Regions from separate parts of the Paenibacillus humicola genome, predicted to be linked through region 1. Evidence: riboswitches for the same ligand, from Rfam matches in the RefSeq annotation. Region 1 holds a riboswitch; the other holds the start of a gene.

Evidence for each region. A riboswitch is a leader RNA that binds a small molecule or an ion and turns the genes downstream of it on or off. The one in region 1 is predicted to bind cyclic di-AMP.
Region 2: it holds a riboswitch for cyclic di-AMP, as region 1 does, so the genes downstream of both, PD282_RS02970 (APC family permease) here and PD282_RS00140 (ubiquitin-like domain-containing protein) in region 1, are expected to answer to the same signal.

The regions. Positions count from the first base shown of each region.
Region 1 is NZ_JAQGPL010000001.1:25,592-31,210, forward strand. Features, by position in the region: gene PD282_RS00130 (HD domain-containing protein) at 1-1,186, shown strand, start outside; gene PD282_RS00135 (TatD family hydrolase) at 1,203-1,979, shown strand; cyclic di-AMP (ydaO/yuaA leader) riboswitch at 2,169-2,378, shown strand; gene PD282_RS00140 (ubiquitin-like domain-containing protein) at 2,698-3,771, shown strand; gene rnmV (ribonuclease M5) at 3,887-4,450, shown strand; gene rsmA (16S rRNA (adenine(1518)-N(6)/adenine(1519)-N(6))-dimethyltransferase RsmA) at 4,447-5,394, shown strand; gene yabG (sporulation peptidase YabG) at 5,536-5,619, shown strand, end outside.
Region 2 is NZ_JAQGPL010000001.1:624,240-629,858, forward strand. Features, by position in the region: gene PD282_RS02960 (ABC transporter permease) at 61-909, opposite strand; gene PD282_RS02965 (ABC transporter ATP-binding protein) at 952-1,734, opposite strand; cyclic di-AMP (ydaO/yuaA leader) riboswitch at 2,132-2,331, shown strand; gene PD282_RS02970 (APC family permease) at 2,499-4,316, shown strand; gene PD282_RS02975 (VOC family protein) at 4,491-4,901, shown strand; gene PD282_RS02980 (SOS response-associated peptidase) at 5,117-5,619, shown strand, end outside.

The sequences.
Region 1 (5,619 bases):
GCGGATCCGGCAGCTCGGCACGTCGTATTTGACGTTCCATGGCGCGGAGCACAGCCGCTTCTCGCATTCGCTGGGCGTCTATGAAATTACGCGAAAAATCATCTCTCAATTCGAACGGAGCGCTTACCCGGACTGGCCCCGGGAAGAAAAGCTGATCGCGCTCTGCGCAGCGCTCCTCCACGATGTCGGACACGGTCCTTTTTCCCACTCGATCGAGCAGATATTCGACACGAGCCATGAGGCGTGGACATGCCGCATCTTGCTGGAAAATACCGAGATCAACCGCGTGCTGCGCGAATATGATCCATCGCTTCCAGAGCATGTAGCCGGCGTCATCCGCAAAACGTACGACCGCCCCATTGTGATCAGTCTCGTATCGAGCCAAATGGATGCCGACCGAATGGATTATCTGCTGCGGGACGCTTATTTTACCGGCGTAAACTACGGCACATTCGACCTGGACCGGATTCTCCGCGTGCTTCGCCCCTATCAAGGGCGAATTGTTGTCAAAGAGAGCGGCATGCATGCCGTTGAAGATTATCTCATGTCGCGCTACCAAATGTATTGGCAGGTCTATTTCCATCCGGTGACGCGGAGCTCCGAGATCATACTTCGGCAAATATTTCGCAGAGCGAGCGAATTATATGGGGGTGACTATCCCTTTCGTTTCATATTGGATCCGCTTAGACGGCTGCTGGATGGCACGCTGGGCGTTGACAGCTACCTGGCGCTCGACGAGGCGCTGGTGCAGTCCGTCTTTATGCAGTGGACAAGCGAGCCGGACCCGCGGCTCTCGGCGCTGTGCCGCCGGTTCCTTCACCGCAGGCTGTACAAGTACATTGCGATGGAAGACGCGGACGACGGGCTTTGGGAAGAAATTCGAAGCGAGTTTATTGCCGCCGGCCTGGACCCCGAATACGACCTGGAAATCGACTTTCCCTACGATATGCCTTATGATGTATATCGTCCGGGAGCGCGATCGCTTACGGAAAAGGACGAAAAACCGCCCATTCTGCTCCTTGACGGAGAGGGCCGTCTGTCCGAAATCTCCGAGCGTTCCGAAATCGTTCGTTCTATCACGGGCCTTCATCAGGGCAAATACCATATCTATTACCCTGAGGAAACGGTGCGTGAATCAGCGCATTTGTTTCGTCCGCATATTCGTGCATTTTTCGGTTTCTTATAGAAAGGGGAATAGGATGATGCAGCCGCTATTAATCGACACGCATACTCACCTGGATTCGCATAAGTTCGACGACGACCGCGCGGAAATGATCGAAAGAGCGCGGGCAGCCGGCGTCCATATGCTGGTCAATATCGGCTTTAACCGCGAAACGATTCCATCCACGATCGCGCTTGCCGAGCAGTACGATTTTATTTATGCAGCTGTCGGCTGGCATCCCGTCGACAGCATCGACATGAAGCCGGAGGATTTGGAATGGATCGCATCGCTGTGCGATCATCCGAAGGTGGTGGCAATCGGCGAAACGGGCCTGGATTATCATTGGGATACGTCTCCTAAAGAGGTTCAGCACCGCGTTTTCCGCGAACAGATCCGGTTGGCCAGGCAGAAAAAAAAGCCGATCGTCATTCATAACCGCGACGCTCACGAAGATATCGTCCGGCTGCTGCAGGAAGAAAAAGCAAGCGAAGTAGGGGGCATCATGCACTGCTTTTCCGGCAGCTGGGAGACGGCGAAAAAGTGCATGGAGATGAATTTCTATATTTCCTTCGGCGGACCGGTTACGTTCAAGAACGCCCGCGTGCCGAAAGAAGTGCTGGCCCGCGTCCCTTTGGACAGGCTGCTGATCGAAACGGATGCGCCATATTTGGCTCCGCACCCCCATCGCGGAAAACGAAACGAGTCCGCATTCGTTCGTCTGGTAGCCGAGACGGCAGCGGAAATAACAGGGAAAACACTGGAAGAAATTTCAAAAATCACAACGGAAAATGCCAAAAAATGTTATGGAATTGAATGAATCAAGCTTATATCGCAAGGATTCGGGACTTTTCAAGCGAAAAAACTGATTTTGACGGAAGATATTGCGCGTATACCGTCTTATTTTCCTGTAAATTCGTTAAAATCGTCCTTAATCGCTTCTTTACAATGCGAAGCAAAAGACGGTATGATTCTTTTCAGAAAGTTTTGAAACTGAAAAACGGATTTCAAACCATTATCGCTTAATCTCCGGAAGCGGAGAGCGGGGGAACCACATGCTGCAGAAGGAAGGCCCTTACGCGGACCGTACTGAAGCATCGAATTCTTCTAGGGGTGAATTTCGCAGGCAGGCGCACCGGTGCGCCGGGCACAGGCGAATAGGGCGGCTCTCTCGCCCGAACCCGACAGCTAACCTCGCAAGCGTTCAAAGAGAGATCAACCTCGTGCAGCCAATCCATGGTCCGATTTCATTGCGGAAGCCACGAAACAGATCCTCTGTCATTCGGGGCTTCTTTATTTTTTGGTTAATATTGCTTTACCCGATGACATAGGGTTTTATCATGGAGGTGAGCTTTGGGGAAACCCGAAGAGCGTGTCTGCACGCAAATCATTATAGTCGCGTCAAATGTATCATGCGTAACACTCGACGGCGGGGCTATGTAAGGAGGACCGAAGAAGTGGGCGTATTCCCGTTTAAGGACACCCATGGTAAACGATCATCCAGCATGTCTTTCGCATTGCGATGGAAGCATGAGAACGTGCGTTTAATTGTGCTAAGCGCTCTGATCTCAATCGCTATGACTTTCATGTTTCTGGTGTTGTTGTACGGAACGGCTTCTGCTGACAAGCACGTCTCCGTAGTAGTGAATGGACGCGAGAGCCTGGTCTCCACCAAGGAGCGGGTCCTGCAACGCCTACTGGATGAACAAGCCATCACGATTGGACCGCATGACAAAGTGTCCATGCCGCTGAATGCGGAAGTAAAGGACGGGGACAGGGTCGTCATCGATAAAGCGGTTCCGGTCGTCGTGAAGGCCGACGGCAAGGTTAGAACGTTGTACACGACAGAAAGAACGGTACAGGGAGCGATCGAGGAAGCTCATTTGTTGGTACGGCCTCAGGATAAGGTGTTCCCTGCTCCCGAGACCTCAGTGAAGCCGAATATGGCGGTTCGGGTGACCCGGATCGACAAGAAATATTCCGAGAACCGGTATACGCTGCCTTTCAGCGTCATCAAGAAGGAAGATCCGAAGCTTGAAAAGGGCAGTCAAAAGGTCGTCAGAACCGGTAAAAAAGGCACCGTTGTGAAGCGATATGAAAACATTTTCGCGGACGGCGTGCTCGTGTCCCAGTCGATGGTGGCGAAGCTGATGCAGACCGACAAGAAGGATCAGATCGTCGCGGTCGGCACGAAAAAGCCGGAGCCCAAAGTTACCGTGCTCTCGGCCAGATCACCGAGCGTTCAGACGCTGACGAAGCGGGGCATAACGGTTAATGCTAAGAAAGTGTTACGAAACGTGACGCTGACCGCCTATACCGCAGACGCAGCCTCAACCGGCAAGAGCGAGTCGCACCCGCTGTACGGGGTTACGGCTTCGGGGACGCACGTTGAGGAAGGGCGCACGATCGCCGTCGACCCGGATGTTATTCCGCTCGGCTGGTGGGTCTATATCGAAGGCATCGGCTTCCGGCGTGCGGAGGATACGGGCAGCGCGATCAAAGGCAGTAAGATCGACGTCTACTTTGAGAACGAATCGTATGCCAACAAATTCGGCCGGAAACGGGGCTACACCGTGTATGTCATCGGTCCGAAAAAACCGGAAGCCGTATAGCGAACCGGTTGTGATTTATTCATATTCGTAATTCGAATCGAAATATGCCATGATAAGAAGAGGCGCTTGCCTCTTCTTTTTGCAGTTTGTCTGAAGGGAATGATCGGCTTATCTTATGATCAACGAAATCATTGTCGTCGAAGGGAAGGACGACACCGTCGCGATCAAGCGGGCGGTGGAGGCCGAGACGATTGAGACGGGCGGCTCCGCCGTTGGAGAAGACGTGCTGCGGCGGGTGGCGCTTGCCAGGCAGCGCCGGGGCGTCATTATTTTCACCGATCCGGACCATGCCGGAGAACGGATCCGCAAAATCGTCGCGCAGCGGGTGCCCGGCTGCAAGCATGCGTTTCTCCCGCAGGAGGAAGCCCTGTATAAAGGCGATATCGGCGTCGAGAACGCATCGCCGGAAGCGATACGGCGCGCGCTGTCGAGCGTGAGGACCGAGGTGCCGGAATCGGAAAGCCTGTCCGCGCCGGAAATTTCGTGGGACGATCTTATGCAGGCCGGGCTGGTTGTGCATTCCGAAGCGTCGGACAGGCGGCTGCGCATGGGCAATCTGCTCGGTATCGGCTACGCGAACGGGAAACAGTTTTTCAAGCGGTGCACGATGTTCCGCATCACCAAGGCCGAATTTGCGGCGGCGCTCCAGCGAATGGAACGGGAATTGGAGGACGAATGAACGACGAACGGACGCCCCGGCGGCAGAGCGGCGGCAGGCCCGTACTGGCGGAAGACAGGGCGGTACAGGACATCGCCACGCCCAGACGGACGCGCGATCTGATCGCGAAGCACGGCTTCACCTTTAAGAAAAGCCTCGGCCAGAACTTTCTGGTCGACCAAAATATTTTGCGCAAAATCGTAGCGGCCGCCGAGCTGGATCAAACGAAGGGCGCGCTCGAGATCGGCCCCGGTATCGGCGCGCTGACGCAGCAGCTCGCGCTGGCCGCGGGTAAAGTGGCCGCCGTTGAAATCGACGATCGGCTCATCCCGATCCTGCGGGATACGCTGGCGGATACGCCGAACGTAAGCATCGAGCACGGTGACGTGCTGAAGCTCGATCTCGGCGCGCTGATCGCGCGGGAATTCGGCGGCCTGCAGGGCGTCAGCGTCGTCGCCAATCTGCCCTATTATGTCACGACGCCGATCCTGATGAAGCTGCTCGAAGAGAAGCTGCCGCTCGAGCATATCGTCGTCATGATTCAGAAGGAAGTGGCCGAGCGGATGGCGGCAAAGCCGGGCGGCAAAGAATACGGCAGCCTAAGCGTGGCCGTCCAATATTACTGCGTGCCCGAGCTCGTATGTATCGTGCCGCATACCGTCTTCATTCCGCAGCCGAACGTCGATTCGGCGGTCATCAAGCTGACGCTGCGGGACAAGCCGGCGGCGGACGTGACGGACGAGGAGCATTTTTTCCGGACCGTGCAAGCCTGCTTCGCCCAGCGGCGCAAAACGATTGCCAACAATTTGACGGCATTCGTCGGCAAAGACCGCCGCGGGCTTGTAGCGCCGCTGCTGGAGGGCTGCGGCATCGAGCCGTCGCGCCGGGGCGAGACGCTGACGCTGCACGAATTCGCCGCGCTCAGCCGCGCGCTGATCGAAGCGGGGCTGCCGCCGAAGCCGTAAGGCTCCTCTGGCCGCAGCAGCAGGGTTAAGTCGAAGCGGCACCATGACGAAGAGCGGCCCCAAGCGGCCGCTCTTTTTCATATTGGGAAGCGCACCATCGCCCCTGTCCGCCCATAGGATAGACGAAGAGGTGATTTGCCCATGAAGCAAGGGGACCTGGTCGTCCGCAAATCGTATGGCGGGGACGTGCTGTTTCGTATCGCGACATTGAATCAACAACGAGCT
Region 2 (5,619 bases), 600 kb from region 1:
CCCGTGCAGGCATTTTGCCCGCGCAGGCCGTTTGTTTTTCGGAGGCTTGGAGAAGAAGGGCTATCCTCCGTAGCTGTCCCTCCAGCGAAGCAGGCGCCGTTCGAGGAACCGGACGAGCGAATCGGTCAGCTTCCCGACGAGGGCGAAAATGAGAATGCCGACGAACACGATCGGCGTTTGCGAGAACTGCCGGGCGTCCATGATCAAATAGCCGATCCCCGCGCTCGAGCCCATGAGCTCTGCGACGACGAGGCCGAGCCAGGCGACGCCAAGCGACAGCCGGATGCCGAGCAAAATGTTCGGCAGAGCCGCGGGCACGATGAGCAGCGCGATCTGCTTGAAGCGGCTGTACTGCAGGACGCGGGAGACCTCGAACAGCTTGATGTCGACGCCGCGGATGCCGAGAAACGTATTGACGTAGACGGGGAAAAAGGCGCCTTTGGCGATCAGCAAAATTTTCGACAGCTCGCCGAAGCCGAACCACAGGATGAACAGCGGCGTTACCGCCAAATGCGGGATCATCCGCAGCATTTGCAGCGACGGATCGAGCGTCTGCTCGAAACGGCGCACGAAGCCGACCAGAATGCCGAAGACGAGCCCGAGTCCCGCCCCGAGTCCGAAGCCGAGCGCGGCGCGGTACATGCTGATTTCAAGATGGCCGAAAAGCTCTCCCGTGCGGATCAGGTCCGCGAAGGCGGCGGCAATTTCAAGCGGCGTCGGGAGAAGCGTCTCCGACGTCAGCCCGAGATTTCCGGCCGCCTGCCATGCGGCGAGCAGAATGACCGGCAGCGCAAGGCCAAGCAAGGCGCCGCGCGACTTGGGCCCGGGCCTCCACTTCTTCGCCGGCGTCTCGGCAGGGGAGGACGGCGTCCCGATTCCGGATGCCGGAGGAACGTACACTTTATTCATTTTTTGATCACCTCATCGTTAAATTGGGCCCGGTCCGGCCGGTCAGATACTGTAGCTGGCTTCGGGCTTCGGATCGTCGATTTTCTCAAACTCGCCGATGATGCGGACGCGATATTCCTGGAAAGCCATTGACGTTTTCTTCCGCGGAAAAGGCAGGTCAATCGGCACGACGCTGCGAACCGAGCCCGGGCGGGGCTTCAGGATGACAACGCGCTCCGCCAAATAGATCGCCTCGTCGATATCGTGCGTGACGAAAATCATCGTCGTCCGGTTGGTTTCCCAGATGTCGAGCAGCACCTCCTGCATATGGCTGCGGGTAAAAGCGTCCAGCGCGCCGAATGGCTCGTCGAGCAGGAGCACCTTCGGGCTGCGGAGCAGCGCCCGGGCGATCGATACGCGCTGGGCCATCCCGCCCGACAGCTCGCGCGGGTACGAGCGTTCAAACCCCTTCAGCCGGACAAGCCCGATCAGCTCGTCGACCTTCTCCCGCACCTCCGGCTTCTTCAGCGAAAGATCCCCCGCAATATTACGTTCGACGGTCAGCCACGGGAAGAGCCGCGGCTCCTGAAAAATGAACCCTTTGTCGATGCCCGGTCCGATTACCTCCCTTCCGTCAAGCCGGACCGCTCCGGTATGCTCCGTATCGAGGCCGGCCAAAATTTTCAGCAGCGTGCTTTTGCCGCAGCCGCTCGGTCCGATGACGGTGATGAATTCGCCTTCTTTCATTTGCAGGTCGATGTTGTGCAGGGCCTGCACCGGCCCGGCCTTGGTTTCGAAGCGCCGGTTCAGGCCGGCGATGTCGATTTGGACGGCACTCACGCACATTCGCTCCTTTCGCTTTGCGCCCCATAAAAAAAGAGGCATTTTCGCCCTTTAGCGAAAATGCCTCCGTTTGTACGGTTGGCGCCCCTATGCGGTTTATAAATCGTCTTAATCTCATAAATCCGATAAAAATTATTGTATATGGAAAACATCGTAACAAGGCGGAAGCCCGATGTCAATGCCTTTTTGCTTCCTTTTTTGCCGCCCTGTTCAAGCGATGCTGGTGCGGGTTTTCAGCGAAATCCACAGCAAGAGGCCGCGATCATAAGGCCGGCCGATAAAACGGCCTGCAGCGGCGGAAGGATACACGAAATATCGCTTCATACCGGTCTTTTCTATTCTTTACAGCCGAGCCCCGGCGGAGTATGATTCGATTCGTGATTATTTCGCAGTTTATTTTATTATTGGATCGCTGAATTTCCGCCAGACAGGCGGAAAGCGGGGGAACCGACAGTGCGGGACCGGCCGGGGCCAAGAGCCCGGTTCGATTATCGCACGGGGGTGAATCGCATTCGGACCTTATGGGTCCCGGACGCGTAGGGCGACTCATGCCGCCCGAATCCGGCAGCTAACTTCGCAAGCGTGGACATGGGAGGCGGATATGAATTGTAAACGGACCTGAACGGCCGCAGAGGAACAGGGAGACTCTGTGTTTTTGTGCTGTGCGGAAATGGTTATTGATACGAAAGTAGTACCCGGCTAAGGCCGGGCAATCCGGGAAAAATAAAAAAGCGCTCCGGACGATTTTCAAAGGAGAGTCCACACTGATGGTAAATAAATTGAAGCGCTTCTTGATCGGGCGGCCGATGAAGTCGACCGAGCTTGAAGACGAGAAGCTCGGCAAGCTGAAGGCGCTCGCGGTGCTGTCGTCCGATGCGCTGTCGTCCGTCGCATACGGCACGGAGCAAATTTTGCTCGTGCTGATGGCTGCTGGATTCGCGGCCGTCTGGTATTCGCTGCCGATTTCGCTGGCCGTGCTGGGGCTGCTGACGGTGCTTATCCTCTCGTACCGCCAGACCATCTACGCCTATCCGACCGGAGGCGGAGCGTATATCGTGGCCAAAGACAATCTGGGCGTGCCGACCGGGCTGGTGGCCGGCGGATCGCTGCTTGTCGATTATATTTTGACGGTCGCGGTGAGCTCGTCTGCGGGAACGGACGCCATCACGTCGGCATTTCCCGTGCTGCACGATTACCGCGTGCTGATCGCGCTTGTCATGATCGTGTTTCTGACGATTATGAATTTGCGGGGCATTACGGAGTCGGCTTCGTTATTGGCGGTGCCGGTGTACCTGTTTGTCGTCGCGATTTTCGTCCTGATTATTTCCGGCTTGATTAAATATGCGGCGGGCGGCATTCATGCGGCGGCTCCCGAAATCGGCACGACCGTATCGAACATCAGCCTGTTTCTGCTGCTGAAGGCGTTCAGCTCGGGCTGTTCGGCGCTCACCGGCGTCGAGGCGGTGTCGAACGCCATCCCGAACTTCAGGCAGCCGGCCGAGCGCAACGCGGCGATGACGCTTATGATGATGGGCCTCATCCTGGGCAGCATGTTCATCGGCATCAGTGTGCTCGCTTATTTGTTCGGCATTGCGCCGGATCCGAAGGAAACGGTCGTCTCGCAGATCGCCGAATCGACCTTCGGGCGCAGCGTGCTCTATTACGCGATCCAGGGGATCACGGCACTTATTTTGTTTCTGGCCGCGAATACGGCGTATTCCGCTTTTCCGCTGCTTGCCTTCATGCTGGCGAAGGATAAGTTCATGCCGCATATGTTCAAGGTGCGCGGCGACCGGCTGGGATTCTCGAACGGCATTATTTTTCTCGGCGTCATGTCCATGCTGCTCGTCATCGCCTTCCACGGCGATACGGAAAATCTGATTCCGCTGTACGCGGTCGGCGTATTCATCCCCTTTACGCTGTCGCAGCTCGGGATGATGGTCCGGTGGGTCCGGCTGAGGCCGCCGGGCTGGGCCGTGAAATTCGCGATCAATACGATCGGCATGCTGACGACGCTGACGATCACGCTCATTTTCATTTTTACAAAGTTTACGCAAATCTGGATGGTATTCGTTTTTCTGCCCGTCGTCATCTATTTGTTCAACCGTATTCACCGGCATTACCGGAACGCGGCCGAGGAGCTGCGCATCAACATCAAGTCCGACAAGCCGTGCATCAAAGGGAGTACAATCGTCGTCCCGGTCGCCGGCATTACGCGCGTCGTACTGAACTCGATCAGCTATGCCAAATCGCTGACCGACAACGTGCTCGCCGTCTACGTCGGCTTCGACGATGAGGAAATCCGGAAGATGGAGGAGCGGTGGGAAGAGTGGAATCCGGGCATCCGGCTGATCGTGCTGCGGTCGCGCTACCGCAGCGTCATGAAGCCGCTCATCAAATTTATCGAGACGGTGGAATGGAAAACGGCGGAAACCGACCATATCACGATTCTCATTCCGCAGTTCATCACGAAGCATTGGTGGGAAAACCTGCTGCACAACCAGACCAGCCTGCTGATCCGCGCCTACCTATACAACCAGAAGGACGTCGTTATCGCCACGGTGCCGTTCCATCTGAACCGCTGATGCCCTCCGGAATTTCGCGGCCGGTAAAACGAGTGCATCCTATCGTTAATCCTTCCTCGTAAATGCCGTGCAAAACGGTGGGGAAAACCGCAATCCGGAAGAAATCCATCTGCCGCTATCGTGATACGATAAAGGAAGATTTCTAACTCCCGCAGATGAAAGGAAGGATAACGAATGGCGAAACTGACGCCCTACATTTTCTCGGAGGATGCCAAAGCGCAGGCCGATTTTTACATCGAGGCGCTCGGCGGAAAAATGAACTCCATCTTGTTGCACGGCGATCTGCCGGATGCGAAGGAAGAGATGAAGGATAAGGTGATGCATCTTTGCGTGGAAGCGGCGGGCGTATCCATTTTTATGTCGGACATTGCGAACATGCAGGTGAGCCGGGGCGATTTCATTAATCTGGCGCTCGAATTCGGTGCGGAAGCGGAAGCTTATGCCGCTTTCGAGAAGCTGTCCGAGGGCGGCGTCGTGCATGATCCGCTCAAGCCGGCTTTCTGGGGCTCGCTGTTTGGCCGGCTGCAGGATAAGTTCGGCGTCAGCTGGATGATCACGACCGCATCGGCAGCGCAGGAAGGCTGAATGCCTCGCAGAGAAAAGCCGAATTCATCATCTATCGTGAGGCCGCCGGAGCATCCGGCGGTCTTTTTGTATGCCTTCCCCTACCAAGCCGGGCAGATAGGAACCCCCGCGCATTCCGCGGATATGTCGGCGATAACTAAATTTGAACGTCTTAGGCACCTGCTGCATGAATATGGGATTTCCAGCAAATACTAATGCGGACAGGAGGTGGCCGCATGTGCCAATCGTTATCCATAACCGCTGAAGTATCGGAGCTTTCGGACCGTTTTCAATTGGATCAGGTGCTGTTTTATACGTCGAACCGCCACGAAATTAATCCGACCGAGTCGGTTTCCGCGATCATCGAGCATAAAGGAAGCAGGGTGCTGGACGATTTTCGCTGGGGGCTGATGCCGTATTGGGCGAAGGATTCGCTCCGGATGGACAGCCGGACGATGCTGTGGAAGCCGATTTTCGACCGGATTTTGAAGAAGCAGCGATGCGTCATTCCGTGCAGCGCCTTCTATGTGAGCCGGACGGAAGGGAAGAAGACGGTGCGTGCCAAGCTGGCGATGAAGAGCGGCACGTTCGGCATCGCCGGGCTGTACGACGTGTTTCGTTCGGCATCAGGCGAAGAAATGCGGACGTGCACGATTCTGATGACGCAGTCGAATTCGCTCGTGTCGCCTTACTCCGCACTGATGCCGGCGATTCTGGAGACGGAGGACGTGGACCGGTG